Regions from separate parts of the Neobacillus sp. PS2-9 genome, predicted to be linked through region 1. Evidence: riboswitches for the same ligand, from Rfam matches in the RefSeq annotation. Region 1 holds a riboswitch; each other region holds the start of a gene.
What was found. A riboswitch is a leader RNA that binds a small molecule or an ion and turns the genes downstream of it on or off. The one in region 1 is predicted to bind S-adenosylmethionine.
Positions count from the first base shown of each region.

Region 1 (8,206 bases):
AAGGAAAATTTGTCGATGAAATCGTACCAGTTGATGTGACCATTCGTACTGTTGGACATGACAATAAACTAGTTGAAAAAACAATCCAATTTTCACAAGATGAGGGCGTTCGTCCAGATACAAACTTAGAAACATTAGGTAAACTTCGTCCTGCCTTTTCTGTTACAGGAACGGTAACGGCAGGTAATGCGTCGCAAACAAGTGACGGAGCAGCTGCATTGATGGTCATGGACCGTGAAAAAGCGGAAGCACTTGGTTTGAAGCCACTAGCAAAATTCAGATCGTTTGCAGTTGGAGGCGTGCCACCTGAAATTATGGGTGTCGGCCCAGTGGTAGCTATTCCAAAAGCAGTGAAGCTAGCTGGATTAGAATTATCCGATATTAACTTGTTTGAATTGAATGAAGCGTTTGCTTCACAGTCGCTTCAGGTAATTAGAGAATTAGGTCTTAACGAAGAAATTGTGAACGTAAATGGTGGTGCGATTGCCCTTGGACACCCACTAGGATGTACGGGTGCAAAACTAACACTCTCACTTATTCATGAATTAAAACGCAGGAACGAGCAATTCGGTGTAGTTACCATGTGTATCGGCGGCGGTATGGGTGCTGCCGGAGTATTTGAACTTTTGTAATCAAGACGCACCAGGGGTAAGCGGGACTTAGCCCCTGGCTAATTAAAGTCTAGGAGGAATAGAGATGGCAAATCAAACAGAAAAGATTATTAAAGGCGGAAGCTTTTTAATTGAGGATGTTTCTTATAATCAAGTATTTACACCGGAAGATTTTTCAGATGAGCACAAAATGATTGCTAAAACAGCAGAAGACTTTGTGGAAAACAAAGTACTACCACAAATTGAACACTTAGAAAACCATGAGTTTGATCGTACGGTAAAGCTTCTAAAGGAAATGGGGGAGCTTGGTCTTTTAGCAGCTGACGTACCAGAAGAATTTGATGGTCTAGGTCTAGATAAAATTACTTCTTCATTAATTACTGAAAAAATGTCTAGGGCTGGCGGATTCTCACTTTCTTATGGTGCCCACGTTGGTATTGGGTCCTTGCCAATTGTATTATTCGGTAACGATGACCAAAAGGGCAGATATTTACCTGGCCTTGCATCAGGTGAAATGCTGGCTGCCTACGCATTAACTGAGCCAGGATCAGGTTCTGATGCCCTTGGTGCTAAAACAACAGCGAAGCTTAATGCTGAAGGCACACACTATATCTTAAACGGTGAAAAACAATGGATTACAAACGCAGGCTTTGCAGATGTATTCGTCGTGTATGCAAAGGTGGATGGTGAACACTTCACTGCATTCATCGTTGAAAGAAACTTCCCAGGCGTTTCAACTGGCGCTGAAGAGAAGAAAATGGGGATCAAGAGTTCTTCCACTCGTACTCTTATTTTAGAAGATGTTCCTGTACCAGTTGAAAACCTATTAGGTGATTTTGGTAAGGGCCACGTCATTGCCTTTAATATCTTAAATATCGGCCGCTATAAATTAGCTGTTGGCGGTGTAGGCGGATCGAAGAGTGCCTTTGAAATGACTGTAAAGTATGCAAATGGCCGTAAGCAGTTTAAAACGCCAATCGCTCAGTTCAACTTAACAAAAGAGAAATTTGGTACAATGGCATCCAAAATTTATGCAGCAGAAAGTGCTGTTTACCGTACAATCGGATTATATGAGGATAACCAAGGTAAGCTGACCGATGAGGAAGCGAAAGACATTAAAAAGGTGGCCAATTCAATTGCAGAGTATGCGATTGAGTGTTCATTAAACAAATTTTTTAACAGTGAAGTGTTAGATTATGTCGTTGATGAAGGCGTTCAAATTCATGGCGGATATGGTTTCATGCAAGAGTACCCAATCGAGAGAGCATACCGTGATTCTCGTATTAACCGCATTTTCGAAGGTACAAACGAAATCAACCGTTTGTTAGTATTAGGCACGTATCTGCGTAAAGCTATGAAGGGTGAGCTTCCATTATTCCAAAAAGCAATGGCACTTCAAGAAGAACTTATGATGCTTATGCCTGAGGAGCCAGGTGATGAGCCGTTAGCACAAGAAAAATATTTGGTGAAAAATGCGAAGAAAATTGGTTTGCTTGCAGCTGGTTTAGCCGCACAAAAATACGGCAAGGCGATTGAAAAAGAACAAGAAATATTCGTAAACATTGCTGATATTGTTTCTAATGCGTATGCTATGGAATCTGTCGTATTACGTACAGAAAAAGCAATCGCTAAAGATGGAGTGGAGAAGAGCAAACAAAAGCTTCTTTACACACAAATTTTCTGCCAAGAAGCATTTAATAAAATCGAAGCAGATGCGAAAGAAACATTGGTGGCCGTTGAACACGGTGATACTCTTCGCATGATGTTATCATCTCTTCGCAAGTTTACTCGCCACACGCCAATTAACGTGATTGCGAAAAAGCGTGAAGCAGCAGACGCGCTTATCGAAGCAGAACGCTATATCGTTTAAAATGAAATCAGGGCTCCCTTTTTCTCAAGGGGGCTATTTATTTTTTAAAATTATATTTAGATAAAGAAGGAGTATTTACGAAATTAGTCGAATTTTTATTTGGAACATATTTTTTGCATTAGGATTTTGAAAAACGTTATGATAATATTCAAATGACGTGATTATGTCATTGAATGAAGTGGGAAAAGGCGGTGAAACTTATGTCGATGACTTTTTACTGGTATCCAAAATGCGGCACATGTCGAAACGCTAAGAAATGGCTGGATGCCCATCAACTTTCCTATGAAGAAGTACATATTGTGGAACATCCCCCAAGTCGTGAGAAACTGCAGGATCTTTATCAAAAAAGCGGACTAGAACTTAAAAAATTCTTTAATACGAGCGGTATGAAGTATCGTGAATTAGGTATAAAGGATAAGATGAAGTCAGCAACGGACGAAGAGCTGCTAGACCTACTTGCTTCCGATGGGATGTTAATCAAACGGCCGATTTTAACGGATGGCGAACGAGTCACCGTAGGCTTTAAAGAAGAAGAGTATGAAAAAATGTGGCAATAAGCCTGCTCTTCCTTTCCTGACTCATGGTAATCGATTTTATTCGATGATAGATTTTAGAAAAAACAATGGAGGGATTTAAGCGAATGAGTACACCAAAAGAGTTACGTTATTCAGAAGAACATGAATGGGTAAAAGTTGAAGGGGAAAAGGTGCGCGTTGGTATCACTGACTTTGCACAGCATGAATTAGGAGATATCGTATTCGTAGAACTACCTGAAGTTGGTACTGAAGTATCAGCTGACGAGCCATTCGGAAGCGTTGAATCTGTTAAAACAGTTTCTGAGCTATATGCTCCTGTAAGCGGAAAAGTGGTAGAAGTAAACGAAGACTTAAATGACAGTCCTGAATTTGTAAATGAATCTCCATATGAAAAAGCATGGATGATTGTCATCGAACTTTCTGACAGCAGCGAAGTAGATAAGCTAATGACTGCTGAACAGTACGAAGAAATGGTTAAAGAAGACTAATCATCATCATTAGAAAAGCACCTTTTAGGGTGCTTTTTCTGTTAATAATATAGGGGTTCCTCTTTTTTATAATAATTTCCACGATTTCTTCTACTAAAGTGGGGAAACTAAACGTAAATATATTAAAGAGGGTGGACATATGTCATTGAAACAACAAAAGGTAGACGTTACTGATCGTGTAGTAGGGAAAATTAAAAATGGTGAGATTGAACTGTTCTTAGAATCATCCTCTATCGGAAAAATTAAACTACCTGAAAATATGCAGTATGACCTAGAGCATCACTTTGAGGCTGACCAACAAAAGATATACCAGCATGTTACGGTTACCGATCAACCTGATGCGAAATATACCGATTGTGATGAAGGTGGATGGTGTTAACTCCTACGTTGTAGCCGTCGTGAGTATGAGCAAATACCTATTTTTAAGATGACAATAATGATATAGTTAACATACTAAGAAGAAGACACACGTAATCAAAATTTTAGAATATGTTAACATAAACAACTTCTATTACAGGTGATGGATATGAATGATTCGTATGTTGACAAAGTTCTTATTGTCGAAGGAAAGTCAGATAAAAATAAGGTAAAAAGTATTGTAAAGGAACCGGTTGAAATCATTTGTACGAATGGAACCATCAGTGTTTCGAGACTCGATGAATTAATCGAGTTTCTTGAGGATAAGGATGTCTATATTCTTGTTGATGCAGATAAAGCAGGTGAAAAGCTTCGTAAGCAATTTAAGCGGGAATTTCCACATGCTGAGCATATATATATTGATCGGATGTATCGCGAGGTCGCAACGGCACCAGTACAGCATTTGGCGACTGTGCTTTTAGGGGCGAACATCGATGTGCATACTGAGTTTTTAGAAATGGGATAACGAAAAATGAACGAATGGAACCAAAATGATTTTGTTGATTTCCTTGAAAATAAGTCAACAGGACTAATCTATTTTTATACACCACTTTGTGGTACGTGCCAGCTCGCTTCCAAGATGCTGCAGGTGGTCGAAGAGTTGGTAGATAGGCCAATGGGAAAAATGAACTTAAATTTTTATCCACAATTGGCGAAGGATTTAGCGATTGAAAGTGTACCCTGTCTGTTAATCGTGAGAGACGGAAAGGTAGTAGAAATGCTGTATGCATTTCATTCTGTTCCGTTTTTGTTGGATAAAATTAAGAGTTATATTTAGTGGAGCAGATACCTCGGGGTGTCTGCTTTTTACTTCCGATATGGGGAATGTGAGCAAATACATTGGGACTCTACAGCCTCATAGAACCCAAATGAGCAAGTATCGGGATTGTGAAAGGGTCACAAATCCCGTAGCCTTTAAAAAGACCAAGTATGGGAATTGTGAAGGGCTCACAAATCCCGTAGACTCCTAAAAAGAGCGAGTATGGGAATTGTGAAGGGCTCACAAATCCCGTAGACTCCTAAAAAGAGCGAGTATGGGAATTGTGAAGGGCTCACAAATCCTGTAGCCTCTAAAAAGAGCGAGTATGGGAATTGTGAAAGGTTCACAAATCCCGATGTCCCCGAAAAAGAGGAAAGATCATAACCCCCGTAATATCAGCATACCCTTTGCTATTATTAGTTCTGTGGAAAAACTAATTCTATTTAATAAAAATAAATTCTTTCTTTCCAACAGCATCACAATTCTTCTTCAAAACCCTTAAAAAAGTCTTCTTTGAATCCAACACTTGAAACCAATCATGAATCACATTGGTTGTTATTTTTTCATTTGGAAATAGTAAACTAAATTCATTTACTCCCCTCAATATAGAGCTGTCAAGACCTTCTGTATAACCGCAAACATCACAAACTAATTTTTTGCCTAAAACAGTAACGTTAAAGGAATGGCATAAACAACAATTTATTCCTTTCTTAACAGAATGCAAATCATAAGGGGGAATCTTGTCCTTTTTAAAATCAGTTTGGTGCATAGAAACTAATTGGTCAGCTAACCTTTTGTGGTGGTCTTTTAATGTCGAAGGATGATTGTTCAATTTTTTCATAAATTGATTAAGCTGATTTGGATAAATAATAGGTTTGTCTAGGGGAGCCTGATATAAATAAAACTCGGGGTTAATAAAAACTACATACGCTTTAATGGGGATTCGATACCCAAGATTTTGGAGAAGCTGCCGGAGTAAGGATTCACTTCTTTCAATTTGTAGTAAAGCGTTTGTAATTTCTTTCTTGTAAATGGTATAGAACCTACCTGATTCATAATAATAATCACCTTCATAATTCTTTACTTCGAAAAGATAAATTGGGTCTTGAGTAACTATTAAAGAATCTATTTGGAATTTCGCACCACTGGTCTCCAGCAATAAATCGTTTAGTATAAAACTTTTACAGCTCAACTTTTCTGTCAATAAATCAAACACAACTTCACCCTCATATCCCTTTTCGAGGTTGTGATATGATTGTTTGTATTTATCTTCTAGAGTCATTCGTTGGGAAAGTAATTTAAGAATTATTAATTCCATCGATTCACACCGCTCTTTATAAGCCATAATCCACATCCTTTCAAAATAGAAAACCACATCCTACCATTTTCAGTTTAATTAAAAAGCCACTCCAAATGTGTGACCAATTACCGACATTTCATAAACCCTAAGTATCCGACATATTTCTCAGGAAAATTATGACCATTAGCCCAAATATTGTCGAGCGATTATAAAAGGAATTCCGCTCCTATTGCTGAATAGTTTAGATATAAGAGTATAGACCGGAGTGGTAAAAATGATAGAGGAAATCCAAAAATTTCTTGTGAAAATGCAACAACAGGAGCATGTGTATCCTTTAATTCGTCAGGCAGAAGTCCATGTAAACCTTCGTTGCGACCAGCAACTGGTCCAGTTAGTGATAAAAAATGGGGCAGTGTTTATTCTCCAAAATCCATCTGAGCATCAAGTGGCCTATGAAATTAGAGGTAGCGATTTGTCAATGAAACAACTAGTTGAAGGAGCGGCAAGGCTGCGAGTACTAGAACAAAAAGAAGAAATAAAAGTAGATGCACCGTTAAGAATTAGCCTATTACTGGAGTCCCTTTTTTACCTAACAAAAGCACAGGAAGATTTTGCAAACATCATTTAAAATACATTGACTTCTAAAGGGACATCATGTAATATATTGTTTAAATATTCTATTAATTAAAACAACCACATAAACATTCTTATCTAGAGTGGCGGAGGGACTGGCCCTTTGAAGCCCGGCAACCGGTTTATACACGGTGCTAAATCCAGCAGAGCATAAAAAGCTCTGAAAGATAAGAAGAGAGCCCCCTCTTCTTATGAAGCGGGGGTTTTTGTTTATGTTGTTAAGGGAGGAGCTAGGAAAATGGGAGAAAATCAAAAGAAATATCGTTTTGAAACCTTGAGTGTTCATGGAGGATTGGCTCCAGATCCAGTAACAGGAGCGCGTGCCGTTCCCATCTATCAAAACAATGCCTATCAATTCAAAAACACTGAACATGCAGCAAACCTATTTAGTTTAGCAGAACCAGGGTACATATACACCCGTATTCATAATCCTACTACAACCGTATTTGAAGAGAGAGTAGCCCTGCTAGAAGGCGGTGTCGGAGCCCTGGCCGTTGCTAGTGGTATGGCAGCAATTACCCTCGCCATTCTGAATGTGGCTGAGGCAGGAGATGAGATTGTTGCTGCTTCCAACCTCTATGGTGGAACCTATAATTTATTCGCAGTGACCCTTCCAAAGTACGGAATTAACGTTAAATTTGTCGACTCGGAAAATCCGGAGAACTTCAGAGCAGCGATTACTCCAAAAACAAAGGCTGTCTTTGCAGAAACAATCGGGAACCCAAGCTTACGTGTGTTAGACATTGAAAAAGTGGCTGATATTGCACACGAGGCAGGTGTCCCATTAATTATCGACAATACCTTTGCGACACCATACTTATGCAGACCAATTGAGTACGGGGCAGACATTGTTGTTCACTCGGCAACAAAGTGGTTATTAGGTAATGGGACATCAACGGGCGGCATAATTGTTGATGGTGGGAAGTTTGACTGGAACTCTTCTAGATTCCCTGGCTTTACGACTCCGGATGCAAGCTACCATGATCTTGTCTATGCAGAAGCATTGGGCGCTGTAGCGTATATTGTAAAGGCACGTGTACAGTTATTGCGTGATCTCGGTCCGGCACTGAGCCCGCAAAATTCATTCCAATTTACACTAGGCCTTGAAACCCTGCATGTTCGGATGAAAGAGCATGTAGCCAATACGAAAACGATTGTGGACTATTTATTAAACCACCCAGCAGTAGAATGGGTATCCTATCCGGGGCATCCATCACATCCGGACTATGAATTAGCGAAAAAATATTTACCTAAAGGTGCAGGGTCCATGGTTGTTTTTGGAATTAAAGGTGGGAAGGAAGCAGGAGCGAAGCTCATTGATTCTCTATCCTTATGGGCACATGTGGCCAATGTTGGCGATTCAAAAAGTCTAATCATTCACCCAGCTAGTACTACCCATCAACAATTAGATGCAGAGGGGTTGAAGGCAGCAGGTGTATCAGAAGATTTAATCCGTCTCTCTATTGGGATTGAAAATGTTGAAGACTTAATTGATGATCTCGAATCTGCGATTGAGACAGCAACGGGATTGGCATCTGTCAAAGCAAATGCCTAAAATTTACCTCATCCAATAAGTAAGAATTAATAGATT
Region 1 is NZ_CP133269.1:1,068,686-1,076,891, forward strand. It holds gene RCG25_RS05165 (acetyl-CoA C-acetyltransferase) at 1-632, shown strand, start outside; gene RCG25_RS05170 (acyl-CoA dehydrogenase FadE) at 697-2,481, shown strand; gene RCG25_RS05175 (arsenate reductase family protein) at 2,682-3,038, shown strand; gene gcvH (glycine cleavage system protein GcvH) at 3,122-3,505, shown strand; gene RCG25_RS05185 (YusG family protein) at 3,645-3,884, shown strand; gene RCG25_RS05190 (toprim domain-containing protein) at 4,032-4,388, shown strand; gene RCG25_RS05195 (thioredoxin family protein) at 4,395-4,700, shown strand; gene RCG25_RS05200 (nuclease-related domain-containing protein) at 5,122-6,027, opposite strand; gene RCG25_RS05205 (hypothetical protein) at 6,257-6,610, shown strand; SAM riboswitch class I at 6,687-6,789, shown strand; gene RCG25_RS05210 (O-acetylhomoserine aminocarboxypropyltransferase/cysteine synthase family protein) at 6,854-8,170, shown strand.

Region 2 (8,206 bases), 210 kb from region 1:
AGAGAATCATAGTCTAAAACATCATTTTCAAGTGCAAGCAAGATACTTTTCTTTTCTGAAGCAAAGAAGGTTTTCTCACCGTCTTCTAAATAAAAGAATGGTTTGATACCGAACGGATCACGGGCACCAAATAATCTTTGCTCTTGTTTATCCCAAATGATAAAAGCAAACATTCCACGCAGCTTTTCCACTGCTTTCTCTTTTAAATGACTGTATAAGGCAATAATAACCTCAGTATCAGAGCTCGTTGCAAACGAAAGGCCTTCTTTTACCAATTCCTCACGAAGCTCGACATAGTTATAAACTTCACCATTAAAAATAATCCAGTAACGTTCGTTTTCATATGTTAATGGCTGATGTCCACTCTCAATATCAATAATACTTAAACGGCGAAATCCAAATTGAATATGTTCGTCATAATAAAAACCATCATCATCCGGTCCACGATGGGTAATGATATCGTTCATATTTTTAAATAGTTGTTTTTGTTCATCACTAAAGTTTTGTGTTTTGTCGTGTACACAACCGATAAAACCACACATTATGTACCTCACCTACTCCAATCTAAATTAAACATTCTCTAAAAAACATCTCTATAATACTACCACTTTTTTATTAAAATAACACTGTGAACTTATAGGTAATTTTCGTACTATCATTTTTCACTTCTTTAGACCTACTTAAACATTTTATTCCAATAACCAATTACGTACCAACCATTTAGACGAAAAAAGAAAAAGAGAGTTACATTTAAAATGCAACTCCCTTCTATTAGGGTATTCGCTTGAGGGCGAATGATTTTTAGTGATTTGCTGCTTGTTCTTTTAATGTGTCTGCTTTGTCTGTACGCTCCCAAGGAAGATCCACATCTGTACGGCCAAAATGTCCGTAAGCTGCTGTCTGCTTGTAGATAGGACGGCGAAGGTTCAACATGTTAATGATACCAGCTGGGCGTAGATCAAAGTTTTGTTCTACTAAATCAACTAATACATCTTCACTTACTTTGCCAGTGCCAAACGTATCAACAGAAATGGAAACCGGTCTTGCTACACCGATTGCGTAAGCAAGTTGAACTTCACACTTCTCAGCAAGTCCTGCAGCAACAATATTCTTTGCTACATAACGTGCTGCATAAGCGGCAGAACGGTCAACCTTTGTAGGATCCTTACCAGAGAATGCGCCACCGCCGTGACGTGCATAGCCACCGTAAGTATCAACAATGATTTTACGGCCTGTTAAACCAGCATCCCCTTGTGGTCCGCCGATAACGAAACGGCCTGTTGGGTTAATGAAGTATTTTGTATTTTCATCGATTAATTCTTGTGGAACAACCGGATTGATCACATACTCTTTCAGATTACGTTGAATCTGTTCTAATGTAACTTCAGGGTGGTGTTGAGTAGAAATAACGATTGTATCAATACGAACTGGTTTATCGTTCTCATCATATTCAACTGTTACTTGTGTCTTTCCATCTGGACGTAGGTAAGGAAGTAGCTCTTCTTTACGAACTTCTGTTAAACGGCGTGCAAGCTTGTGCGCAAGGGAAATTGGAAGCGGCATAAGCTCCTTTGTTTCATTACATGCGAAACCAAACATTAAACCTTGGTCGCCTGCACCAATTGCTTCAATTTGCTCATCTGACATTTGGCCTTCACGAGCTTCAAGCGCTTGGTCAACACCCATCGCGATGTCAGGAGACTGTTCATCGATAGAAGTTAAAACTGCACATGTTTCGGAGTCAAATCCGTATTTTGCACGATTGTAACCAATGCTTTTAATTGTTTCACGAACAATTTTTGGAATGTCCACGTAAGTTGAAGTAGTAATCTCGCCAGCAACCAAAACTAAACCAGTTGTAACTGAAGTTTCAGCAGCAACACGTGCATTAGCATCTTTTGCTAAAATAGCATCTAAAATGGAATCAGAAATTTGGTCACAGATCTTATCGGGATGACCTTCAGTTACTGATTCAGAAGTGAACAAACGACGTTTTGTTGACATCTGAATTCCTCCTATATAGTGAGATAAGTGAGGTTATCTGTGTGGGTATGTAATGACCTTGCCGTTTAACCTCGGATTGATACGGAACTCATTCCCTTAGTAGTATGAAATAAATACAGGGTTTTTATTAATTAAACAATATTCTGCAATAACCCCATAGAAAATTCTAACGATGGAATAAATAGAAGCGATTATATAGCACGAAATCATTTGCAAACAAAAAACCTTTCCATCTCTGAGGAAAGGTTGATAGCAAAAGTTTTGCGCGCCTTTCACTCTTATCGTTCAAGGCTAGGCCTTGCTTCAGGTTTAGCACCTTTGCCCGAAAATAATAATAGAAGAAAACCTACTACTATCTTGCTTTCGTTTGCAGGTTGCTGGGTTTCATTGGGCCTGTCCCTCCACCAGCTCGGGATAAGAGAGTATCCGTTCAAGGGTAAATAATAACCTACACTGTCGAACAATGTCAATGCATTTTTCAAGAAATTTAAATTTAATCCATACAACCTATTTTTCATTAATTAGTATAGATTATTTGAATAAATGTGTTATACTTTTTATTAAATTATTACCATTAAAAACATGGAAAAAGGAAGGTTGCAGTAGATGAATTCTGTTCATATTCCCAATGACTTAAAACAAATGTTATCAGAAAGTAATGTCCACGTGCAATTATCAGTTCCCCAGTTAGTAGAAAAGATCTTATGTCGTAACGAAGGTTCTTTAACTTCGACTGGCGCTGTAAGCGTTTCAACTGGTAAATATACAGGCCGCTCACCTCAAGATAAATTCGTTGTGATGGAAGAGTCCACAAAGGATAAGATTGCTTGGGGTTCGTTGAATCAACCTATATCTGAAGAAATATTTACGAAACTTTATCAAAAAGTCCTAAATTATTTAAAACAACAAGAAGAGATTTTTGTGTTTAAAGGATTTGCAGGGGCAGATAAAAAATCCCGATTGCCTATCCAAGTAGTGAATGAATTTGCCTGGCACAATCTTTTTGTTCATCAACTATTTATACGTCCATCAGAGGATGAACTTTTATCGCATGACCCAGGATTTACGGTAATTTCAGCACCTAATTTTAAGGCAGATCCTAAGGTCGACGGAACCAATTCAGAAACCTTTATCATCATCTCATTTGAACGCCGCATTGTTCTCATCGGTGGGACTGAATATGCAGGTGAAATGAAAAAGTCCATTTTTTCCGTAATGAATTACTTATTACCGGAAAACAATATTTTCTCCATGCACTGTTCTGCAAATGTAGGAATTGAGGGAGATGTCGCTCTATTCTTTGGTCTATCAGGAACAGGAAAAACTACTTTATCCGCTGATCCAAATCGCCGTTTGATTGGTGATGATGAGCACGGTTGGTCATCAAACGGTGTCTTTAATATCGAGGGAGGGTGCTATGCGAAATGCATCAATCTTTCTAGGGAAAAAGAGCCGCAAATATTTGATGCCATTCGGTTTGGAACTGTTCTTGAAAATGTAACGCTTAACCTGGAATCGCGGGTCCCTGATTATGATGACGGAACGTTAACAGAGAATACTAGGGCAGCATATCCAATTGATGCCATTGATAATATTGCCAAACCAAGTATTGCCGGACACCCAAATACAATTGTCTTCTTAACTGCAGACGCGTTCGGGGTATTACCTCCTATCTCAAAATTAACAAAAGAACAGGCTATGTATCACTTTTTAAGTGGGTATACGTCTAAGCTTGCCGGTACCGAACGTGGTGTAACCTCACCTGAGGCAACGTTCTCAACCTGCTTTGGTGCACCATTTTTACCGCTTCCTGCTACTCGCTATGCTGACATGCTCGGTGAAAAAATTCTTGAGCATAATGCGAACGTATTCCTTGTGAATACAGGCTGGACTGGCGGAGAATATGGAATTGGAAGCAGAATGAAGCTCGCTTACACAAGAGCCATGATTCAAGCGGCACTTGAAGGGGAATTAAACCATGTTGAGACAACGAAAGATGAAATCTTCGGTTTAAATATTCCACTTCATATTGCCGGTGTTCCTGATGAAGTATTACAGCCAAGTAAAACATGGTCAGATCCAGATGCCTATGAAAAGAAAGCAAAAGAACTTGCAGCAAAGTTCCGCGAAAACTTCAGAAAATTCACGGATGTATCCGTTGAAATTGAAGAAAAAGGCGGTCCAATAGCCTAATAAGAAAAGCGCAAGCGCCTTGATCAGCCCCGACAGGCAAATGTTCTTCTGCAAAAAAGTCGCTCTTTGACTTTTATTGCAGAAGGTTATTTGACCCGAGGGGCTAGGCGCTGGAGCTGGACAATTCTCGAAGTCGAATTTTAACTTTCCTATAATGTGTGAAAAGCCCATATCATTCATTTGATATGGGCTTTCTAACTTCTACAGCCTCCGAATGTTTTAACACGCTAAATCGGTATTTGCCGCTCTTTTTAATTTGAAAATCACCTGTATATAAAGAAACCTTTCTACCGTCAGTTGTTGTGTAGTCTGTTTTGTCTTTAAATGTAAAGGTAGTCACTTCAGCATTTTCTATTTGAAATAACTCTAGTTCAATTTCAGTTGGAAGATTGTCACCTTCAACTTCAATCACAGCATCCTCATAAAAACCAGCGTATAAATCTTCTTGTGAGATCATTAAAGTAGAATTCCCTATTTTAATATAAGGTTCCTTCACATAAATGGAGAATGTACCTACCTTTTTATTTCCAGCAGTAAAGGTAAGGTTGTATACGCCAGAATCAGTAAATGGCTCGAAACTTGTCATGGCATGGCCATCAGACCCATACATGCCACCAGATATCACGGTTGTTGCTAGATGTTCCTTTACACCTGTTTTCACATGAACAGCATCCACTTTAAGCGGTTTATTGGCAAAATCCTTCTGGTAGTCTCCCCATAAATAAATCATGATTTTTGATACTGAGCGCTTATCTTTCGCAATCCATTCGGTTGGTGCCAACAAACTGACTTTATTAGGAATGCCGTAATTGCTGTCTACATAATGTGGACCGTTCTCATCCATCAGCGCAAAGAAGTCCCCCTGCTCTACTTGATTACTCGTTTCCCCTTTTGAGCCTGTTCGAATAGCATCGTTTTCCTTGCTACTTGAAAAATATAGAATCGGGGCAATTAGAATCAAGACAAATACAGCAGCCCATGCAGCAAATCTTTGAAAATTAAATTGGTTGCGCTGTTTACGACTGCCGGACTCACCAAGAACTTTTAACATTTCTGTCCTCTGCCTCGTGTTTAACTCATGTTTAGGGAAATCCGCCATCACTTTAAGTAGTTCTTTATCCGATAATTGACTCAAACTGCTCCCCCTCCTTAAGTCGATCATTTAGTTTTTTGACAGCTCGGTAAAAAGTCACGTTCACTTTATTTTCTGACCACCCAAGAACCTGACCCGCTTCCTGTGAAGACAACTCACTAATGCCTCTAAGTAGGATGACATCTCGATAGTTGGGTTTTAGAGCATTAATTGCCTCATATAAATGGGTATATTCCATTTTTTTAACTACTTTCTCTTCAGCCCCTTGTTCCCGAAGTTCGGGTGCTTCGAGATTTATCAATTGTTTCAATCTGTTCCAGCCCGATTTCTTTCGGTAAAAATCAATAGCAGTATTGCGCGCTATGGAGATCAGCCATGTTTTGGGGCTGGATTCATTTTTAAAACGGTTTATAGCTCTAATCGCCCGCAAGAATGTCTCTTGGACCAAGTCCTCTACATCGGTGGTACCCGTATAATATACGAGATAATTTGTGACATCCTTTTCGTAGTCGATGAACCATTTCTCTATTTGATGGGTCCGTTCCAACCAAATTCCCCCTTTCTCTGTCTACCATTTGTTGTTAACTACTAATAAGACGTACCTTCCAAACTTTTTCTTACACTTTTTTCAAAAAAAAAAAGCAGGTAACTTTTTACCCGCTTAATTCGTAGAGTTTAAGGAAACTAATTGATATGTAATAGTGGTATTGCCTTGCTGCCACTCCACTTTCTTGATTATAGCTGTCCCGCTTGAATCGCTGTCCATCGTTTTTCTCACATCAATGGGAATGTCAATCGGATAGAGTCTGTAGCCTTCTTTTTCCATTACAAAAAGATTTTCCTCCACCCTTTTCTCTCTACCTTTTGTTACAATCATCGTATTTAACTCAAGGGGCATACCCATAGCAATCCGCTCCTCTGCTTGTATTAATTGTATTTTATCATCTTTTGCCTTGCCTTTTCATCCACTTTGTGGCATCTTCCACGACTTTTCTATTTACTGCAGGTGGAAAATAGTGTGTAAACTCATCAAAATACCAACATTCGACTGCTTTGTTTAAGCCCCTAAGCCGCCTCTCTAATCGATAGGAGTGCTCAACGGTGACGTTGTGATCGTTCACACCGTGAATGATCAGTACTGGGGCCGTAAGTTGTTCCAATTGGTAAAGTGGAGTCCTTTCCTGATAACGTGCAGGATATTTTTCAGGCGTCCCACCAATAACCCGTTTCATCATTTTTCGTAAATCAAGGCGCTCCATATAGGTTAATGACATATCACTGACCCCACCCCAGGTGACTACAGATGCTGCCTCTGGAAAATTTATGCCTGTCAGAAGGGCCATAACACCGCCGCGCGAAAAACCAAAAATATGGATTTGACGGACTCTAGGTAGTGATTTTAACAGTGAAAAAGCAGAAAAAGCGTCTTCCCGGTCTTCCCCTGCAAAATCTTCATTCCCTTCGCCACCTTGATTGCCACGATAATAAGGAGCAAAAACGATAAAACCCTCAGCCGCAAACTGAGCAATTCGGGCTGGCCTTACTTTTCCCACATTTTTTATTCCTCCACGTAAATAAAGCAGTCCATCATATACTCCTTCTTCAACCGGCTCAGCCAGCATCCCTTTTACGCGTAAACCACCAGATAGGTAGGTAATCACCCTTAATTCCACTTTTGGATTTGGAGATGGAAAGCGATAGCTCTCAAGTATTTTTCCATTATTGTCATTGTTCATTTCAATTCTTCCCTTGTATATTAAGAAATTATTTGTTCCTAGGCATTCACACATTTTTCTCAACTTCATACGATATCTTAGGCAATTAGCCCAGATTCCTTTACGGAAATAAGGAGGTTTTTTTGTATGAAAAAATGGATAAGATTCAGTTTCTCCTTTCTTCTTATCGGTATACTTATGATTTCATTAGCCGCTTGTAATAATGATTCCACGAATGAACCAAAGAAACTAGAAAAGGTTCGTATTGCAGAAGTGACACGTTCCATTTTCTATGCCCCTCAATATGTTGCCCTATCTAAAGGATTTTTTAAAGAGGAAGGCTTGGACGTCACACTGGCAACGACAGCTGGCGGTGACAAGACGATGACGGCCTTACTTTCTGGAGGGGCAGATATTGCACTAGTCGGCTCGGAAACATCCATTTATGTCTACGCTCAAGGGGCTAATGACCCAGTAATCAATTTTGCCCAACTCACCCAGACAGATGGCACTTTCCTTGTTTCAAGAGACAAAATTGACAATTTCTCTTGGGATTTACTAAAAGGAAAAACCTTTTTAGGTCAGCGCAAAGGCGGTATGCCTCAAATGGTTGGTGAGTTCGTTCTTAAGAAACATGGAATCGATCCACAAAAGGATTTAAATCTCATCCAAAACATCGATTTTGCCAATATTGCGAATGCTTTTGCCTCTGGCACAGGTGAGTTCGTTCAGCTATTTGAACCAACAGCGAGCATTTTTGAAAAAGAGGGTAAAGGTCACATTGTTGCTTCCTTCGGTAAAGAATCCGGCCATGTCCCTTATACAACATTCATGACCAAGGAAAGCTACTTGAAAGAACATAAGAGTACGGTTGAAAAATTCACGAGAGCCATTTATAAAGCCCAGCAATGGGTAGAATCCCACAGTGCCGAAGAAATTGCTAAGGCCGTAGAACCATACTTCCCTGACACAGATTTTGAGATTATGAAAACCGTTGTTGACCGTTATAAAAGCCAAGGCTCCTTTGCCACAGATCCTATCCTAGACGAAGAAGAATGGAATAATCTCCAAAACATTATGAACGAAGCTGGCGAGCTTCCAAAAGAGGTGGATCATAAAACCCTAGTGAATACGGAAATCGCTTCAAAAGTAATCAAAAAATAATAGGATAGGGAGGCCGTCCATATGAGTTTTTTAACCA
Region 2 is NZ_CP133269.1:1,282,966-1,291,171, reverse strand. It holds gene asnB (asparagine synthase (glutamine-hydrolyzing)) at 1-542, opposite strand, end outside; gene metK (methionine adenosyltransferase) at 802-2,004, opposite strand; SAM riboswitch class I at 2,280-2,425, opposite strand; gene pckA (phosphoenolpyruvate carboxykinase (ATP)) at 2,611-4,197, shown strand; gene RCG25_RS06350 (hypothetical protein) at 4,370-5,332, opposite strand; gene RCG25_RS06345 (RNA polymerase sigma factor) at 5,313-5,837, opposite strand; gene RCG25_RS06340 (DUF2584 domain-containing protein) at 5,952-6,194, opposite strand; gene RCG25_RS06335 (alpha/beta hydrolase family protein) at 6,232-7,026, opposite strand; gene RCG25_RS06330 (ABC transporter substrate-binding protein) at 7,153-8,169, shown strand; gene RCG25_RS06325 (ABC transporter ATP-binding protein) at 8,191-8,206, shown strand, end outside.
Region 2: another riboswitch for S-adenosylmethionine. It lies ahead of metK (methionine adenosyltransferase); the one in region 1 lies ahead of RCG25_RS05210 (O-acetylhomoserine aminocarboxypropyltransferase/cysteine synthase family protein).

Region 3 (8,206 bases), 2.1 Mb from region 1:
ATAGCCTTTGATAAACGGAACTGTGTATCGGTCAAGACCGAAGAGGTAAGCTCCAGTTCCTACGAATAGAAGGATCATTGCTGCTGTATAAAGAATTGGGTTCGTGCTTGTTGTGCCTGCTAGCATGAAATTTAAGTTCATAAATGCACCTGCGATTAATGCTGGAAGAGTGGCTAATCCAACAACTAATCCTAAACCAACAAGTAATTCTCCCCAAGGAATTAATACGTTAAAGATTTGAACATTTGGAATGGCAAATTGTTGTAAGAAATCTGCGTACCATGCCTGCACTGCTGGATGATCACCCGTTGCATTTGCGAGTGCACCTTTTAAAAATCCGCCAGCGTCAAATCCACCGGTTAATTTATGATAACCTGCTTCAATCCATTGTAATCCAAGCCAAACTCTTAGAACTGTCCAAACAACGGCTGCTTGAGGGGTTTTATACCATCTCATCACAATCATCTCCTATTAATATTTGTGAATATTTTCACAATAAAGTGTAATGATAAGTTCTTTCCCCTTTCGATGAGGGGTGTTCAGCTAGCTGTGTCGTATAGGGAAGTTAGTTTGTGCTTTTTGGTTTGTGAATTGTTTCACTATCTTCTCTACACTTATAATATACTCTCCTGTTTTTTAAATGACAACGGCTTTCACAGTTTCTTAACATATTAATGTTAGAAAATTGAATAGAATGTGAACTTAATAAGTTGTTAATATTAGAAACCGATTTGTACATTCTTGTGGATAATTATTCTGATTTTTGTGGATATTGTGAATAAATCTGTGGAATACATTTAAACCGGGACTTTCGGTGTGGACAATGCAGTGGATAAACACGGAATATCCGTGACTATTGAATTAAATTTCTACATCTTGTTCAAATAAAAAAAGTAGATTTAGAAGTTTGCTACTTCTACTTTTCCCTTCTTCTCTCTGATAAAAGTAGATCTAGGACCTCGCTGCTTCTACCTTTTCCTTCTTTTATCTATAAAAAGTAGACCTAGAGGTTTGCTACTTCTACCTTTTCCTTCTTCTCTCTGAAAAAAGTAGATCTAGGACCTCGCTACTTCTACTTTTTCCTTCTTTTCTCTGATAAAAGTAGATCTAGGACCTCGCTACTTCTACTTTTTCCTTCTTCTCTCTGAAAAAAGTAGATCTAGGACCTGGCTTTCTTAAAATGAAAAAAAGAGCCGTATAGCTCTTTCATTGTTTGTAGATTCTTATAAAGCCTTAAGCGCATTTATCTGTTTCACCTTCTCGTATTCTCCAATAATCGGAAAATAGATAAGATTATTTTGTTTGGCCAGAAGAGCAATTTCTCTATCTGTCGCTTTGATTACAAACGTTTCCTCCGCCACTTCTTCAATCCAAATAATGGAAGGAGTCACCTGTTTATGCTTCACTCCATGCACCAGCCATGTTTTCTTCTTGTCACTCTTACTAAACCCCGTTACCACTTCTTGAGAACGTGTAACATTGCGTTTTCCCGGAGGATTTTGACACACATAGACTAAATCCTCAATGACAGCACTCGCCGTAGGAAACATTCCAGCTCCCGGCCCCTGAAGCGTAATTTCACCTACAATATCCGATTGGACATTTACTGCGTTCTGAACGCCTTCTACATGGTAAAATGGATGCTCTTTTCCCACTAGCGCTGGTTTGACCGTTGCTTTTATTTGACCGCCCAGCCTTGTTATACTCGCAATATGTTTAAACCTTAGCCCTGCAATTTCGGCTGCTTCAATCAATTCACTGGTTATGGATGTAATCCCCTCACGTTCAACATCCTGCCAATTAGGTTCTTCTCCAAAAGCGAGCCTGCTAAGAATCATAGTTTTATAAAAGGCATCAAAGCCCTCCACGTCATTTGTTGGATCAGCTTCAGCATAGCCATTCTCTTGTGCTAATACTAGTGCCTGTGCAAATGACTGCTTCTTTTCCCTCATTTCTGAAAGAATAAAATTGGAAGTTCCATTTAGAATTCCTCGGACCTGTTTGACACGATTAATATTTAAAAGCTGTCTAAGTGTTTGTATGACTGGAATTCCACCTGCTACAGTGGCTTCAAATCCAACAGAAACATTTTTCTCCGCTGCGAGCTCAAGCAGTTCTTTCCCGTGATGGGCAAACATTTCCTTATTTGCTGTAATGATGTGGCATCCCCGCTGTATGGCTGATTTTAAAAATGTAAATGTCGGCTCTTTATCGACAATAGCCTCCACAACAACATCAAGCTGTTCGAGATTTAAGATATCCGCAAATTCTGTTGTTACTAATACATTTTCACTAATATTTCTTTTCTTTTGCGTGTTTCTGATGAGAACAGCGGCAACTTCAACCTTCTTGCCTAATGTAGCCGTAAGCTCCTCACTGTGTGATTGTATTGTTCGATATACTCCTTCACCAACTGTTCCAAATCCAAGGATTGCTACTTTGATTACAGACACATACATCCATCCCTTCACTACACGATTTTTGACACGAAACTGTTTATTTTTCAAAAAGAAAAACCCTCTTCAATAAGAAGAGGGTTGGATTCCTCCTCTTATCTATCAGGTTAAAAATAACCTGCAGGAATTAGCACCTTTTCAAGGAATACCTTGAAGGTTGCCGGGTTTCATCGGGCCTAGTCCCTCCACCACTCTGGATAAGAGTTTTTATTTGATTTTTCATTAAATTTCCAAGTTATAAAGAAAATTTTAGTTGATGTAATGTTAAATGTCAATATATTCTTTCAACTCATTACGATCGTAAACCTGTAAATTTGGCATGTTCTTCTTTTACTAAGTGGATAAAATTTTCTCTCTCAAAATCCATACTGGTGATCATTTTGATATTATTCTCATTACTTAAGAACCGTTTCACCTTCCTATTTTGGTGAATGATATATGAGTATCTAACATCCTTTTCCAGTGTAGCAAACCAGTCTTCTTCCCTTAATCTGATTATATTCTTTTCAAATTTCGATTTAGGTGACCAATCAGGAATGAGAAATTCAATGACTCCCCCTGCGATATCAACAAGTAAATCAATGATAAAACCGCTAATGGAAAACCACTCCTTAGAAAAATGGTAAATTGTAGATAAACCATCAATTTGTGTAGATATATTATAAAACTGTGTAGAAAAAATGTAAAAGTGTGTAGATATATCTCAAAAACGTGTAGAAAAAAGGCAAAAGTGTGTAGATATATCTCAAAAACGTGTAGATAAAACGCAAAAGTATGTAGATATCGCCATACAACAGCAAAAAGAAACCTGCCAATGGCGGGTTTCTCACATTTTATCGTTTCAGTTTTCCCTCAGCAAGCCCAATTTGCTTCTCCACCTGCTCTGGAGAAGTACCACCAAAGCTGTTTCGAACGGCAACTACGTGTTCTGGAGCTAATACCTCGTAAATATCTTCTTCAAATAAAGGACTAAACTCTTGATATTCTTCAAAGCTTAAATCTAGTAAAAACTTATTGGACTGGATCGAGTATAAAACAATTTTTCCAATAACCTCATGGGCCTCACGGAACGGTAATCCCTTTGTAACTAGATAATCAGCAATATCCGTAGCATTAGAGAAGTCATTGTTAATTGCTTTACGCATCACATCTTTTTTAACAGTCATCGTTTCAATCATCGGAGCTAAAAGTTTCAATGACCCTTCCAATGTTTCAACAGTGTCAAACATACCTTCTTTATCTTCCTGTAAGTCCTTATTGTAGGCAAGCGGCAAACCTTTCAAAACAGTCAGCAGCCCAATCAAATTGCCATACGTACGGCCTGTTTTTCCACGAAGCAGCTCTGGTACGTCTGGATTCTTCTTTTGCGGCATAATGCTTGAGCCAGTACAGAAAGAATCATCTAACTCAACAAATTGGAATTCCTGACTTGACCAAATTACTAGTTCTTCTGAGAATCTAGAAATATGAGTCATGATAATAGAACCAATTGATAGAAATTCAAGAATAAAATCGCGGTCGCTGACAGCATCCATACTGTTCGGATACACCGTTTCAAAGCCTAGTAGTTCTGCTACACGTTCACGGTTGATAGGAAAAGTAGTCCCAGCTAACGCACCTGAACCAAGCGGAAGCCAGTTCACCCGTTTCAGACTATCAATCAATCTCTCTTTATCACGTTCAAACATCCAGAAATAAGCCATTAAATGGTGAGCAAACGATACTGGCTGCGCACGCTGGAGATGAGTATAACCTGGAATTAAGGTTTGGACATGTTCTTTTGCCTGCTCGACTAAAGCTTCCTGAACATCTTCGATCAATTTAATAAGCTCCGTCGTTTTTGTTCTTAAATAAAGGTGCATATCTGTAGCTACTTGGTCATTCCGGCTACGACCCGTATGTAGCTTACCGCCAACCGGTCCGATTCTTTCTATCAACAGCTTTTCGATATTCATGTGAATATCTTCATCTTCTACCAAAAACTCCACTTCGTTTGCATGAACCATTTTTTGAATAGCAAGAAGTCCGTCCTTAATTTTTTCAGCATCTTCAACTGGGATAATGCCACATTCACCAAGCATTTGCACATGTGCCAGGCTTCCGGCAATATCCTCTTTTGCTAACTTTTGATCAAAAGATATGGATGCTGTAAATTCTTCTACGAGCTTGTTGGTTTCCTTTGTAAATCGTCCGCCCCATAACTTAGACATGTTATGCTCCTCCTTAAAATGAAAGAAGATAGCCCCCGAAATAGGATTCGAGGGCAATCCGAATTATTTTACAATCGTTTCTTTTTTAGTAACCTCTGAATATACCTTTGTTGGTAAGCCCCAAATCTTAATAAAGCCAACAGCCGCATTGTGATCGAATGCATCACCTTTTGAGTAGGTAGCAAGCTCCTCGTTGTATAAGCTAAATGGAGACTTACGGCCTACAACTGTGTGATTTCCTTTATGAAGCTTTACACGAATCGTTCCTGTAACAGTTTTTTGTGTTTCTTCAATAAACGCATCAAGCGCTGGTTTGATAGGTGAATACCAAAGTCCTTCATAGATGATTTTTGCCATCTGCTGTTCCACTTGAGTCTTAAATTGTGTAACCTCACGAGTTAATGTTAAGAATTCTAATTCTTTATGCGCATTGATTAAAATTAATGCAGCCGGATTTTCATACACTTCTCTTGATTTAATTCCTACTAATCTATTTTCAATATGGTCGATACGACCAACACCGTGCTTACCACCCAGTGCGTTTAACGTTTCAATTAACTGAACAAGTGGAAGTTTCTCACCATTGAGGGCAACAGGAACCCCTTGTTCGAATTCAATTTCTACATATTCAGCGGCATCTGGAGTTAGTTCAATCGGATTCGTCCAATCGAATGCTGCTTCAGGCGCTTCTGCCCATGGATCTTCAAGTACTCCAGCCTCACAAGCACGTCCCCAAATGTTTGCATCAATTGAGAATGGATTATCTAAATCTACTGGAATCGGAATACCGTTTTCCTCAGCATACTTAATTTCTTCATCACGTGTCATTCCCCATTCACGTACCGGAGCAACCACCTTTAGACTTGGGTTTAACGCTTGAATGGACACTTCGAAACGGACTTGGTCATTGCCTTTTCCAGTACAGCCATGAGCAACAGCTTTAGCCCCTTCTTTTTCCGCCACCTCTACTAATAGTTTTGAAATAAGTGGACGAGAAAGCGCTGAAGATAATGGATATTTTCCTTCATATAAACAATTAGCCTTTAAAGCTGGTAAAATATATTCCTTTGCCAATAATTCTTTTGCATCGATCATATATGCTTTAACGGCTCCAACATTTAACGCCTTATTTTTAATAGCTTCTAAGTCTTTTCCTTCACCTACATCTAGACCTAGAGCAATAACATCATAACCATATTTTTCCTGGATCCATTTAACCGAAACGGAAGTATCTAAACCACCTGAATATGCTAGAACAATTTTTTCTTTTGCCATCTGTATTCTCCTCGTGCTTTTGTGAATTTTTATTCAATCAATAGAATTATTATACAACAACTCTCACAAAAAGTGAAACTATTATGCTAATAAATGTTTTAAAATTGCTTTTTGCGCATGCAGGCGATTCTCGGCTTCATCAAACACGACTGAATGAGTACCGTCAATAATAGCTCCCGTTACTTCTTCATCACGATGAGCAGGTAGACAGTGTAAAAAGATATAATCAGCTTTAGCCTGTTTGCATAGTTCTTCATTGACTTGAAAGCCTTCAAACGCCTTTAATCTTTTTTCCGTTTCTTCTTCCTGCCCCATGCTGGTCCAGACGTCTGTTACGACAACATCCGCGTCTTTAATCGCTTCAAGTGGATTATTTGTAATGACAACTGAACTTCCCGTTTGTAAGCCCTCTTTAATAGCCGCCTCCGTAATTTTCCCATCAGGTAAATAACCCGGCGGGCTGGCGATACTAACATCCATTCCTACCTTTACTGCCCCTTCCATCAACGAATGGGCCATATTATTATTTCCGTCTCCAATATAGCAAAGCTTTAACCCTTCTAATTTTCCCTTGTGCTCAAGAATGGTTAAAAGGTCAGCTAATACCTGGGTTGGGTGCTGTAAATCGGTTAACCCATTGATCACTGGAACAGTAGCGTGCTCTGCTAATTCTTTTACAGAATCATGTGAAAACGTTCGAATCATGATTCCATCCACATAGCGTGATAACACTTTAGCTGTATCGGATATACTTTCCCCGCGTCCGAGCTGAATGTCTTTTGAGCTTAGGAAAATCGCATGCCCCCCAAGCTGCAGCATTCCTACTTCAAATGAAACCCTTGTACGGGTAGATGATTTTTCAAAAATCATGCCTAACACTTTTCCATTTAAGAAAGGCTGTGGTTTCCCTTGCTTTTGCATTTGCTTTAGTTCAAGTGCATCGTTTAACAGGTAAAGGATTTCTTCAGTAGTGAAATCCGATAGCTGTAAAAAATCTTTCCCCTTCAGTTGCGGGTTACTTTTTTCGTTCAATTTAATGGCTTCAACCATGAACGGCACCTTCTTTTTCAATAGTATAATACTCACTAACCGTTCGTACCTGATAATCCGATGGAGATCCTTTTTGTAGACCAAATGTCGCCTCAATCGTATCTAAATGGGTAAATACAGGGATTTTGTAACGAACAGCATGCTCACGAATTTGAAAACCAAATTTCATTTTATTTCGACCTTGATTTGGAATGTTAATGACTGCTTGAATTAACTGCTTTCGGAAAAATTCACTTACATCCGCATCATCCTTGACCATTACCTCAACAGGGATTCCGTTATCCTGGAGGAAAAGTGCAGTTCCTTCTGTAGCAGCAATTTTGTAATTTTTATCTATAAATTGTTCAATAATTGCAAGACTAGCAGGCTTCTCACGGTCTGAAATGGAGCAAAACAGATAATTTTTCTCTGTCTCTTCACCAAGTGAGAGAATCGACTTTTCTAATGCCGCTTGAAACGTTACTCCCATTCCCAAGGCTTCACCCGTTGATTTCATTTCTGGCCCAAGCACATGATCTACACCCTTTAACTTACTCGATGAAAACACTGGTGTTTTTACAGAATAGTAGTTTGGTTCAGCGAGTAACCCTTCGGTTGGTGATAACTTAGTTAACGATTGACCTAATTGAATACTTGTTGCCCACTCAATCATTGGTATGCCTGTTACCTTACTGATAATCGGCACGGTTCTCGATGAGCGCGGGTTCACTTCTAGTACATAGACTTCATCTTCATAGATAACAAATTGAATGTTCATCATCCCAATGACAGAAGCTGACTTGGCAATCTTCCCTGCATGATCAATTAATGTTTCTTTGACTTTTGCTGTTAGAGAAATCGGTGGGAATACCGTGATACTATCACCAGAGTGGACTCCAGCTTTTTCAATATGCTCAAAAATTCCAGGAACCACAATCGTTCCCCCGTCGCAAATGACATCAATCTCGCATTCTACTCCAGGTAAAAATTTATCTACTAATAAAGGCCACATGGACGCCTGTGAATTCTGCTCAAGCTGTACAATATATTGGCTAAGCTCTTCTTCTGAAAAAATAGTAAACATCGATTGACCGCCAATTACATACGATGGACGAACAAGAACTGGGTAGCCTAATTTTTCTGCTGCTTCCTTCAATTCATCTGGGTGTGAGACTGTTTGACCCTCAATATGGGGAATATTTAAGTCTTCAAGCAGCTGATAGAATTCCTTTCGAT
Region 3 is NZ_CP133269.1:4,200,192-4,208,397, forward strand. It holds gene RCG25_RS21100 (DoxX family membrane protein) at 1-456, opposite strand, end outside; gene RCG25_RS21105 (homoserine dehydrogenase) at 1,224-2,507, opposite strand; SAM riboswitch class I at 2,549-2,660, opposite strand; gene argH (argininosuccinate lyase) at 3,290-4,666, opposite strand; gene RCG25_RS21115 (argininosuccinate synthase) at 4,730-5,941, opposite strand; gene argF (ornithine carbamoyltransferase) at 6,023-6,991, opposite strand; gene carB (carbamoyl-phosphate synthase (glutamine-hydrolyzing) large subunit) at 6,984-8,206, opposite strand, start outside.
Region 3: another riboswitch for S-adenosylmethionine. It lies ahead of RCG25_RS21105 (homoserine dehydrogenase); the one in region 1 lies ahead of RCG25_RS05210 (O-acetylhomoserine aminocarboxypropyltransferase/cysteine synthase family protein).

Region 4 (8,206 bases), 1.9 Mb from region 1:
CCAATTCCGTGATAAGCTCAAAGATGTCTTTTTTGGCACCAACATCCACGCCTTTGGTTGGTTCATCAAAAATATAGACATCGGCCTCAGCTACCAGCCACTTTCCTATTGCGACCTTCTGCTGATTTCCACCTGATAGATTTTGAACCTTTGTTTCTTCAGAAGGTGTTTTAATTCCAAGCCGGCTAATCAACTGCTTGGCTGTTTCCTTTTCTTTCTTTCTATTTAAAAAGCTAAATACGTTTGTAAAACTACCCAAATTAGCCGCTGTCAAATTGGATTCCACTGATTCAAGGACAAGAATTCCTTCCTTCCTGCGTTCTTCAGGCACTAATGCCATGCCATTTTTCACCGCATCATATGGGCTATTCAAAGTTAGTTTATTTCCATTAAGAAGGACTTCTCCTCCAGTTAATTTTTCAGAACCAAAAAGCGCCTTGCACAGCTCAGTTTTTCCAGCACCGACTAGCCCAGCCACTCCAACGATTTCTCCAGATTTCACATGTAAATGGAAATCTTTAATTTTACTTCTATCTGAAAGTCCCTTCACCTCAAGAACTGTGTTTCCAATTCTCGTATTCTTTTTCGGGAACTGTTCCTCCAGCTTTTGGCCAAGCATGTGCTCCACCACTTGATTCTGTGTTGTCTCTGAGATGTTCTCTTTTACAACAAATTCTCCATTTCTCATTACTGTAATTTCATCACAGATTTCAAAAATCTCTGGCAGGCGGTGCGAAATAAAGATAATCCCGACATTTTGCCTCTTTAATTCGCGGGCAATTCGAAAAAGCTCGGTCGTTTCCGTATGACTTAAGGGTGCAGTTGGTTCATCTAGAATCAGATACTTACACCGATTCGAGACAGCTCTTGCAATGAGAATCATTTGCTTTTCTGCTAGAGAAAGCTCACTCACAAGCTTTTTCGTAGAAAGTGTAATATTCATTTCACCCAGGATTTGTGCTGCTTTTTGATGAAGAGTCTTCCAGTTCATCCACTGCTTTTTTCCCATATGATGAACCGTGTCCATCAACATAATATTCTCGGCAACCGTTAAATTAGGAATCAGTGCCGTATCGACTTCTTGATAGACAATCTGTATGCCCGCATCCTGGGCATCTTTTGGTGATCGAATGTTCAAAGATTCCCCGTCCAGCACAATTTCACCGGTATAGTGATTATAAGCCCCTGACAGGACTTTCATTAGAGTTGATTTCCCTGCACCATTTGCTCCAATCAATGCCTGAATCTTTCCCGTCTTTGTTGAAAAATGAACCTGATTTAAAGCTTTCACTCCTGGAAATTCAATAGTTATATTTTTCATTTCCAATGTTGACTGCATGAAATCGCCCCCCTATCAAGCAAACACTCTCTTAATCAAGTGAAAAAGAGAGTGCTTATAGTAACCATTAATTATTTATAATATTTTTTTAATGTTTTCATCCAATCTTCTTCGAATGCATCTGATTGGCCCCATCCAGAAATAATTTTTGATAGATTAACCATGTTAACAGGATCTTTAGACTTTTGAAGATTGTCTTGTGAAACTAGAGAAGCCTCTAAATCATAGGTTTTTGGTGTTTCTTCACCTGCTAGTTTTTTAGCAAGCAATCTCAAATCCACCGCACCAATTAGTTTAGGATCCACGGCAGCTGTGTATTTCCAAGCACTACCTTTTCTTTGAATCTCTTGAAGGTCCGCATTCGAAACATCAATACCATAAATTTTTACTTCTTCACGGCCCGCCTCTTTTAGAGCTCGTGCGGCACCAATAGCAAAGGCATCCCAAGTAGCAAAGATGGCATCCAACTTTCCTTTTGGATATTTATTTAACATGGCAGCTACGGCGTTTTGTGTTTGAACACTGGTATCTGCAGCGGCTACACCGAACCGTTCCACTTCTTTAATTCCAGGATTTTTTGAAAGTACATCTTGATATACTTTGTTTCGTCTAACCATTGGTGGAAAACCGTCAACCCAAAGGTACGCAATATTGGCTTTGCCCTTCGTATCCTTTACAAGCTGATCCAATGCTAAAGTTGCCAATGCTTCGTCATCCTGTGATGTAAGTGTTACTCCCTCCACTTCAGCCAACTTTGGATTAGAGTCAAATGTAACCACGCTTTTTCCTTTTTCGACGATTTTCTTTACATCGTTCACCGTCGCATCATCATCACCATGTGAAATAATGAATCCATCATAGTCCTGATCTAACGCCTGATTTATAGCATCATGGAATTTTGCTGTATCTCCGTTTGCAGTAAACACATCCACTTGTAATCCTAAGGCTTCTCCCTCTTCTTTTGCTCCTGCTAAGAATTGAGCTGTGTGGTCGTCACCGCCAATTTTACGAATGACCTTAATTTTCAACTTGTCACTTTTAAATTTTTCTGGTACTCCTTCAAGTGATACATTTTTATTTCCACTAGCTTTCTTCGTTTCTCCCCCAGAAGCACACCCCGTGAGTAGCAGGCTTGCAGCCAATGTTGATACAAGCACACTTTTTAATAAATTTCTTTTCATGATAAAAGCTCCCCCTTTTTGTCTTTCTTATCAAAATAAACTATTCCCATTGGAGAAGTTTTCTTTTAAGTAAAAATAAAAAACCTCTCCAGAAAAGAGAGGTTTCATCACAAATGTTGGACTACTCCTCTCTTATCTCTCAAAACATTAGATGTTTTGCAGGATTTAGCACCAATTCCTTTTCGGAACGGTTGCTGGGCGTCATCGGGCCAGTCCCTCTGCCACTCTTGATAAGAGAACGTATTATTGATTTAAAGTAATAAACTAAATTTAAACTCACATTAACAAGTTGTCAATAGTATTTTAAATATTTTTAATAAAGTAATAACTCTTTTTAATCATATTGAACGGAGTTGGGAAAACTATTATTAAACCTAAACCCAGTTATTGCTTTATTCTCCTAAGAAATTTCGGTATGATTATATTTAGTAAACCGAAATAAATTGCAGAAAGAAGTGTTACCATCCATGAATAAGCAGGAAAGTGCAAAGCGTAATTTACTAATTATGTGGTTTGCCAACTTCTTCGTTGCCGGTAGTATGACGATGGTCATGCCGTTTATTTCTCTGTATATTGAAACGTTTGGGGACTTTTCTGAGAAATATGTCCAGCATTGGTCGGGTATTACCTTTGGGATTACCTTTGTTTCTGCCTTTCTTTTTTCACCGGTTTGGGGAAAAATTGGAGATCGCTATGGTCGGAAAAAGATACTTATCATTTCTGGATTAGGGATGGCTGTATCTATCTTTTTAATGGGATTTGTTCATTCAGTCTGGCAGCTGCTCTTTCTACGGTTTTTCATGGGCTTTTTCTCAGGGTTTATCCCGATGTCACAGGCATTCATCTCCACACAAACACCAAAAGAGATTGCTGGTCGTGTCCTTGGGACATTACAAACAGGAAGTATAACGGGTTCACTGTTAGGCCCCATGCTCGGAGGAATTTTAGCCGATACACTCGGCTATGCGACCACCTTTAAATGGACTTCGATTTCCATATTCATCTCAGCCATGCTTGTCATCACTACGAAGGAATTTCTCATAGAACCAACGAAGGGTACTAAATCACATTATTCTAGTAAAGAGGTTATCAAACACATCCTACGAAATCCTGTACTATTAACTGTATTGCTTATTTCATCTCTTGTACAAATCGCCCATTTCAGCATCCAACCAATCCTGTCGTTATTTGTAAGTGATTTGCATGGGCCAAACAATGTTGCTTTTTATTCAGGGATTGCCTTTTCCGCAGCGGGAATAGGCAACTTACTCATGTCACGGAACTGGGGAAAGATTGCAGATAAATATGGTTATATCAAAATTTTAGTCATACTTCTATTTTCAGCTGGAATAGTGTACTTACCAGGAGCGATCGTGACTGGTCTTTGGCAGCTTGTCATCATCCGGATTGCCTTAGGTGTGACCATTGGCGGAATCATTCCTGTCAGGATTGCTTATATTCGCCAGGAGGCTCCGATTACCATGCAAGGTGAGGTCCTCGGGTATAACAATAGTCTAAGATTTCTCGGTAACATCATTGGGCCCATGCTGGGGGGCTTTCTTTCTGGCTACTTTGGCTTTTCCGCCGTTTTCATAAGTACCAGTGCTTTATTGATTATGAGCGGACTGATTTTGCTCGTATCATTGCTCCGACATCCTAAGCTTGTTAAACATACAGCGTAATAACTCATTCAGTATACAAAAGTTACCAGTAACTTTATTGAAATAAATTAGGTTATTCCGGAAATATATGATACAATAACTCTACCATTTGAATTACTGTTTCATTTGTGTGCCCTACTCATTCATGAGTGGGGTTTTTGTTTTGGTTTTTTTTGAATGGCTTTGTTAAAATTGCCTATTGATTTCCGCTCCAGGCTCTTCGCTTTCCGTGGGCGTTTCGGCGAGCCTCCTCGGCGCTTGCGCCTGCGGGGTCTCCCCTGAACCGTACTCCCACAGGACATTGAATAAGCTTCCTTGAATCTACACCGCACGAAGGAAATGCGATAGCATTTTCGAGGATCTTCGAGTCTTCCGCTCCAATCAACAGGGTATAAAAATCAACACTGTTCTTTAACACAGCCTTTTGAATAAAAAAAACAGACTCTATAAAATAGAGCCTGTCTTATCCGAAATGGTATTAAGCTTTACGAACGTTAGTAGCTTGTGGTCCACGTTGACCTTGTTCTACTTCAAAAGTAACAGCTTGACCTTCGTCTAATGATTTGAAACCTTCGCTTTGGATTGCTGAGAAGTGAACGAATACATCGTCTCCAGCTTCGCGTTCGATGAATCCAAAACCTTTTTCTGCGTTAAACCATTTTACTTTACCTTGTTCCATGTGTGTTTCCTCCTGCTGTGTGCTTTTGCACACATTATGGTACTATCCTTGCACTCAGTGATCATCAAGACGAAAAGTTAACTTATACTATCCTTTACACCGAACAAAAATAATTCTTCTTTAGTATAACATTTCACTTAAGTATTTGCAAGAAGACAATAAAGAGTGTCCTTTTAGCCTCTCATGTTTTACCGCCCGCGAACCGCTCGCGCCTTGAGCGGACATCAACATCCCAGTTTAACAAAGATTATTTTTTTGCAATATTGGCTTCCAACTTGGTAAAATCAAGATCCTGATAATAGCTGTTTTTGACCAAGATATTTGGACCTAAGCATGAAACAGCTGGGCAATGACAGCTTAACTCCTTCGCTATGCCTGTGTTTTGCCAAGCTTGATAGGCCTCTTCAAGTGTGGTTGTTTGGATATTTCCTAAAGGAGGAGTATCTCCGAAATCCGTTACAATAATTTCACCGTTAAATATATTCACATTCAAACGGGAACGACCATCTGGATCATTTCTGACGGTTACATTTTCACTCTGATAAAGTCGTTTTAAAAGGTCCAAATCCTCCTGTTTACTGCTGCAAGCATAAAATGGCAGTGTTCCAAAGAGCATCCATACATTTTCATCCCTTATGTCTAATAAATGATGAATTGCGTCCCTAATTTCACTTAATGATAATGTTTCAAGATTACTGGCGAAATCACTCGGATACATAGGATGCACTTCATGGCGTTGACAAAGCATTTCATCTACAATTTGCCGGTGAATCTTTTCCAAATGAGGCAGTGTCCGTTTATTTAACATGGTTTCCGCTGAAACCATGACACCCGCTTTTACCAGTTCCCTGCTATTTTCTATCATTCTCGTAAAATATTTTTCTCGCTGGCTATAATCAGGCTTCCGCTCCATCCTTGCAAAGCCGCCTTCTACAAAATCGTCCACCGTTCCCCAATTATGTGAAATATGTAATACATCCAAATACGGAATAATTTCTTCATACCGATTTAAATCAAGGGTTAGGTTCGAATTCATCTGTGTTCGAACTCCGCGCTCATGGGCATACTTTAAAATGGGCATTACATAATTACTGACAGAGCTATGCGAAAGCATAGGTTCTCCCCCTGTAATACTTAACGAACGTAGTTGTGGAATTTCCTCTAACCTATGTAATATAAGCTCAATTGGAAGTGCTAACGGGTCCTTTGTTTGGAGGGTGTATCCTACAGCACAATGCTCGCAACGCATATTACAAAGAGTGGTAGTCGTTAATTCGATATTGGTAAGCAGAGGTTTTCCGTATTGTGTTACATCTAAATACGCTTCCCAAGGATCGAACTGGGGGGTAATTTTATTTAATGTCTTCATACAAACTCCTTTATTTTTGTAGTAGGAAAAACCTTATTATAGCGCATCACGAGGCCAAGTAGCTATTTATATTAGTTACAAAAGCATATGAATATAAATTGAGAATATTCTATGGCATTTCCCTATTTTCCGTTGGGTAATTGAAGTAATTCCCGTATAATACATATTTGTTCCATGATTATTGAAAAATAAATTGATAGTAAACGAATTGTGAATGGTGGTAGTAGAAATGGAAATGCAGCCTTTGCATGAAGCAGAAAAATTAGCCTTAAAAAAGATTAAGATATTTCGACAAAGCATCCTCCGATATATTTTACGCTCGATGCTTGCCAGTATGTTTATTGGTTTTGGGGTCATTGTTGCGTTTAAAACCGGTAATTTCTTTTATGTAGTAGACTCCCCGTTTGCCTACCCAATGGCCGCTCTTACTTTCGGAGCAGCGATTATATTAATTGCCTATGGTGGTGGTGATCTATTTACAGGAAATACGTTTTATTACACCTACGCTGCACTCCGTAAGAAAATGACTTGGATAGAAGTACTAAAACTATGGGTTTGCAGTTATACAGGAAATATCCTAGGTGCCGCTGTCTTTGCTTTTATTATTTTCACAACAGGACTTTATGCGAGCTCTTCAGTTAATGGGTTTCTCCTTCATGTCGTGGAAGTAAAAATGCAAGTCCCAACAACAGAGTTGTTTTTCAGAGCAATTCTTTGTAACTGGCTTGTTTGTATGGCCTTTTTCCTGCCAATGGGGTTAAAAGGGGATGGACCAAAGATGTTTGCCATGATGCTGTTTGTCTTCTGTTTCTTTATTTCCGGATATGAGCACAGTATTGCTAATATGTGTACATTCGCTATTGCCTTAGTACTAAATCACCCAGGAACGATTTCATGGGGTGGCGTGATTCACAACCTTGTTCCTGTTACAATCGGCAATCTGATTGGCGGAGCTGTATTTATGGCAATGATGTATTATTACGTAAATAAACCGTTTTTAGATGAATATCAGGAATAAAAATAAGGCTGACTCCTTTCTAGAGTCAGCCATTTTTGTAGTAACATTGTCGAATGCTATCACCTTATCCAATAATTAGGGAATATCGACAAATTCCCGGGGAAATAACAACAAATTCAGCAAGATATCGACAACTATTTAAAATATTCTAACAACAGTAATATTTGTAATATTTATTGACCTATTTATTTTTACTTAGAAAATATAGATAGCCTTTAATCATAAAGTAGCTAACCTCTTCTGGAAGGAGTTCCTTAATGGGTTTTAGTCGATCACGCCCAGCTTCTCCCACTGCTTTTTCTAAAAGCGGTATGTATTCGGCTGGGATATGTTTTGAAAAATCGACCTCTAACCCCTGCTGTGCACATTGAATTAAGTGATTCTCCACCGTACTAACCGCTAAATCACGCTTCTCAGCAATTTCCATTATTGAATAATCACCTTGATGCAATGTCAATGTTTCCAAATGCGAATCAGTGACCGTCCTTTTTGCCTGCTTCTTCGGCGCATTCTCTACAGATCCATGTTCACTCTGATAATCCGGATTGTCTTCAACGAATGTGAGTATTGCCTCAATAAACCGAAATCCATATTTTTGAAGCTTCAGTTCACCCACACCGCTTACCTGTAAAAACTCCTCGTTCGTGATAGGAAGTTTGACACACATATCCTTTAAGGCAGCATCAGAGAATATAACAAATGGTGGTACTTTTTCCGATTCAGCAATTTGTTTTCGTACCTCACGTAACACTTCAAATAACGGATCGTTCTTAGACACTTGCTTAACCTGAACCGTTTCTCTCCTGTATACCTGTTGCTTTCCTAATAGAACCTCTTTTCCCTTAGGAGAAACAAAAAGAGTAGGAAATTGTCCTTGCTCAATGGCAATTAACTCTTGTGAAATCAAGAATTCAATAAAATCACTTACATCTTTTGCACTCTTTTCCTTCATAATTCCG
Region 4 is NZ_CP133269.1:4,406,186-4,414,391, forward strand. It holds gene RCG25_RS22050 (sugar ABC transporter ATP-binding protein) at 1-1,339, opposite strand, end outside; gene RCG25_RS22055 (sugar ABC transporter substrate-binding protein) at 1,411-2,520, opposite strand; SAM riboswitch class I at 2,650-2,757, opposite strand; gene RCG25_RS22060 (MFS transporter) at 2,988-4,202, shown strand; gene RCG25_RS22065 (cold-shock protein) at 4,660-4,860, opposite strand; gene yfkAB (radical SAM/CxCxxxxC motif protein YfkAB) at 5,108-6,229, opposite strand; gene RCG25_RS22075 (formate/nitrite transporter family protein) at 6,459-7,247, shown strand; gene recQ (DNA helicase RecQ) at 7,429-8,206, opposite strand, start outside.
Region 4: another riboswitch for S-adenosylmethionine. It lies ahead of RCG25_RS22055 (sugar ABC transporter substrate-binding protein); the one in region 1 lies ahead of RCG25_RS05210 (O-acetylhomoserine aminocarboxypropyltransferase/cysteine synthase family protein).